2 regions of the Solibacillus sp. FSL R5-0449 genome follow, and region 1 is predicted to be linked to the other one. Evidence: riboswitches for the same ligand, from Rfam matches in the RefSeq annotation. Region 1 holds a riboswitch; the other holds the start of a gene.

What was found. A riboswitch is a leader RNA that binds a small molecule or an ion and turns the genes downstream of it on or off. The one in region 1 is predicted to bind cobalamin.
Region 2: another riboswitch for cobalamin. It lies ahead of MKY27_RS05445 (hypothetical protein); the one in region 1 lies ahead of MKY27_RS07235 (glutaredoxin).

The regions. Positions count from the first base shown of each region.
Region 1 is NZ_CP150239.1:1,498,716-1,500,920, reverse strand. Features, by position in the region: gene dut (dUTP diphosphatase) at 55-492, opposite strand; cobalamin riboswitch at 663-848, shown strand; gene MKY27_RS07235 (glutaredoxin) at 994-1,221, shown strand; gene nrdI (class Ib ribonucleoside-diphosphate reductase assembly flavoprotein NrdI) at 1,218-1,586, shown strand; gene MKY27_RS07225 (ribonucleoside-diphosphate reductase subunit alpha) at 1,583-2,205, shown strand, end outside.
Region 2 is NZ_CP150239.1:1,141,983-1,144,187, forward strand. Features, by position in the region: gene MKY27_RS05435 (metal ABC transporter permease) at 1-650, shown strand, start outside; gene MKY27_RS05440 (Fur family transcriptional regulator) at 647-1,057, shown strand; cobalamin riboswitch at 1,121-1,303, shown strand; gene MKY27_RS05445 (hypothetical protein) at 1,461-2,018, shown strand; gene MKY27_RS05450 (helical backbone metal receptor) at 2,008-2,205, shown strand, end outside.

The DNA.
Region 1 (2,205 bases):
GAAAAAAGAGGATTAGAAAAAGCCTGAGTTCATCTGGAACCAGGCTTTTTTCCATTATTTCACTCCGCTCGAACCAAAGCCTTTGTCACCGCGCTCCGAATCTGTCAGCTCGTCCGTTTCTTCAACGAAAACTTGCGGAACATATTGAACGACTAACTGAGCGATACGCATCCCCTTTTCAATCGTAAACGGCTCTTTCCCGTGATTAATTAAAATAACCCCGACCTCACCGCGGTAGCCTGCATCGATCGTACCTGGACTATTTAACACAGTAATCCCGTGTTTCAATGCTAATCCGCTACGTGGACGTACTTGAGCTTCTGTTCCTTCCGGCAATTCGATTTGAAGTCCGGTTTTAATTAACCCGTATTCTCCAGGCAGTAAAACGTTGTCTTCAACCGCACTCAAATCCATCCCTGCATCCCCTTCTCGTGCCTGTTTCGGCATTACGGCTTCGGGGTTGGTTTTCTTAATTTTTAATTGAATCGACATATTCATCCAACTTTCTCTTTTTATATACTAACTTCATGCAGTTATAACAAAACCATATTTTTTCTTTATTTTCAATAGTGAGTTGTCTAGGGTTTTGGTTGGATTTATGCAATCATTCAATAGACCCTTTACTTTTAGGTTGTTAACGCTTATACTCAATTCAACTATATATTGTGTTTTTTTAACAAGGTACTACTAAATGTAGTTTAAAAGGGAAGTTTGGTGCAAAGCCAACGCTGTCCCCGCAACTGTAAATGCTGACTGAAGGCGAATAGACCACTGTGCTACTGGCATGGGAAGGTACGTCTGACGGATGAAGCAAAGCCAGGAGACCTGCCTCGTTAAAACTACGTACATTTCTTCGGGGAATAGGAAATGGAGGCGCGCTCTCTTTCCGTTTCCATTTCAAGCTATCCTGTTTTCCGGGATAGCTTTTTTTGTTTTTTTCCGCAAAATATATACGGCACAATCATTAGTAATACTTATATAGCGAGGGATTCTATGATGAAACTTTATACGAAAACAATTTGCCCAAAATGTCTCTGGGTAAAATCCGAACTTGATGCAGCCAAATTGGAAGTAGAAGTCATTAATATTGATCAGGATGAAAAAGCAAAACAACAAGTAATCGATGCAGGTTTTCAGTCAGTGCCGTTATTTGAAATAAACGGTGAATTTATTGCAGAGCCGACTTCTATTATCGATCGCATTTCTGAAATAACTGCATGATCATTTATGCTTCACGAACTGGCAATGTACGATATATCGTGCAAAAACTCGGCTTGCCCGCTATGGATCTGGCCGAAGTGGTAAAAATCGATGAACCGTATCTGTTACTTACGTATACGGATGGATTAGGCTCTGTCCCCCCTATCGTCGACCAGTTCATGACGGCAAACTACGAATTATGCAAAGGAATCATCGTAAGCGGAAACCGTAATTTCGGTCATGATTTTTTCGGCCGTGCTGGTGACACTTTAGCTGCACAATACGGAATTCCGTTAATAGAAAAAGTGGAAATGCGAGGAACTCCGGCTAATTACGAATCGATTACAGATTACTACTACTCCATTTGGAAAGAGGCATCGATATGAAACAGTATTTAACATTAAATAACGATATATTAAACCGTTACCGTGCGACCGGTGAACTGGATTTGGCGAAAGACAAAGAAGCGACACGCCGCTATTTTCTGGAAGACGTCAATGTCCGTCTGCGCTACTTTATAGATATAGAGGAAAAAGTGCGCTATTTAGTTGATGAAGGCTATTACGAAAAAGAGTTTTTAGACTTGTACTCGATGGACTTTATTAAACGGATGTACAAAAAAGCCTATTCCTACAAGTTCCGGTTCCCTTCCTTCATGAGTGCTTCAAAGTTTTACGAAAGCTATGCGATGAAAAGCCGGGACGGAAAAGAGATTCTGGAAAAGTACGAGGACCGGATCGTCATCATCGCCCTTTATTTGGCACAAGGTGATGAAACATTGGCGGAAAAGGCCATTGAAGCGATCATGACTGCCTACCAGCCGGCAACCCCAACTGCTTTAAACAGCGGGAAAAAAGCGCGCGGCGAGCTTGTCTCATGCTTCAAACTGACGATGGACGACACAATGAACTCGATTGCCGAGAACATCGGTTATTGTTTGGAGCTTTCCCGTTTAGGCGGCGGTGTCGGGGTAAACTTGACCGATCTTCGTCCATTAGGGGATCC
Region 2 (2,205 bases), 360 kb from region 1:
TGGGGATTATCGCATCTGTAAGCGGTTCGATTTTAATTGAACGTTTACGCAGACTGTATAAACATTATGAAGAGCTTGCGATTCCGATTATTATGTCTGGCGGAATCGGTGTGAGTGCGATTTTAATTTCACTTGCAAGCGGATTTAATACCGATTTAATGAGCTATTTATTCGGCTCTGTATCTGCGGTATCACGCCAGGATTTATATGTTGTACTGGCAATTGCAGTCGTCGTCGTTTTATTTTTAGTGCTGTTTTTCAAAGAGCTTTTCGTATTGTCGTTCGATGAGGAATATGCGAAGGCGAGCGGTTTGCCGGCGAAATGGATTCATTTATTATTTATGATTGTTGTCGCACTCGTCATCGCAGCAAGTATGCGCATTGTCGGAATTCTGCTTGTTTCAAGCTTAATGACATTACCGGTAGCTGCAGCGATGCGATTGGCTCGCGGCTTTAAAGAAGCGATCATTTTAGCGATTGTATTTGGCGAGCTGGCCGTAGTGATCGGACTCGTTTCTGCCTTTTACCTGAACTTGGCACCGGGTGGAACAATTGTTGTCACATCCATTTTGATTTTGCTGTCAGTAATTTTAATTAAAAAACTTGTATTGAAATTTTCAATTAAAACGGAAGGGGAAGAAGTACTGTGAATGCAGCGCGCGCGTGGGAAATATTAAAGGATAATGGCTATAAAAAGACGGATAAACGAGAGTTGATTTTGGGTATGTTTGCAGCTACAGACAAATATTTGACTGCCCGTGATTTGCTGTCAGTATTGAAAAAAGATTTCCCTGGGATGAGTTTTGATACAATTTACCGTAACTTGGCCACTTTTGTGGAGCTTGATATTTTGGAAGAAACAGAATTAAACGGTGAGCGCAATTTCCGCATGCATTGCGAGTCGGATCACCATCATCATCATTTTATTTGCCGTGATTGCGGAAATGTAAAGGAACTGTCTGTCTGCCCGATGGAAATGCTCGGTGAAAAGCTGCCGGGTTATGCTGTTGAGGCCCATAAATTTGAGATTTACGGGAAATGTCCGGATTGTTTATAGGAAACTGAAAATATTTTATTTGCATAATTTTTTTTATATGCTAAAGTGATTAAGACAAATTGAATAAATTTGCAGGAAAAAGATGCATTATGCATAAATGGGAATTCGGTGCAAATCCGAAGCTATATCCGTAACTGTAAGCGTTGATGAAAATAAGTGTGATACCACTGCTAATATGGCGGGAAGGTACTTATGAGTAAAGTGAAACGCAGAGCCAGGAGACCAATCTTTTTCTTATCGTAACATCCCTCTTCGGAATTAAAGAGAATGTACGGCAGTCACGGATCGAATGAGCATTATTGTGCCCTTTTTTGATTTTTGAAGCCATCCATTTTCTTGGGTGGCTTTTTTTCGTACCCTTGATAATTTCGGTGAGGCACTACTTGAAGTGAGGAGAATTTTTATGAAAAAGGATATTCGTTTTTCCTGCTATCCGTTTATGCGGGAAAAATCAAGCTGTGTCGATTATGAAATCCGTACCGATTCTTTAACAACACGAATTGGTACAGTATTTCCGACATTAGTTGATGATGCATCCGGACATGTCGTTTTGAAGGACTTAAGGATGATTCAACCGTTAGCCTATCATGCGAATGGTTCGGTCCGCGGCAAATTGGCCATTACATCTGAGGATCTGCAATGGCTCAGTGATCGATACGATTATTATGTAGGTGAAGTCAGAGAGTCGATTCAGCAGTTTGTACTGCCACAAGGAATCGAAAGTGCCGCAAGACTGCATATTTGCCGCAGTGAGGCGAAAAAGTCTTACAGGGCATTACATAAAGTGAGCGAAGAACGGGAAGTGGATGAAATTCTGTTTGATTTTCTTGGATTGCTTGCCAATGTATTTTTTGTCATGGCAGTGTATATGAATCAGCAGCATCAGCAAGAGGAAATTCCATTTATCTCAAAATCCTATCCAACGAAAAAGAAAAAAGGAGTTACAACAAATGAAATTTAATAACAAATGGATCGTTGCTTTAGCGGCAACATTATTACTGGCAGCATGTAGTTCAGATGAGGAAAAAACTGATGGCAAAGTGGAAAAAGAAGAGCAGGCTACATCGAAAAATGATGGAGCACCGTATACAGTTGTTGATGATCGCGGAGTTGAAGTTACATTCGATGAAGTACCGGAAACAATTATT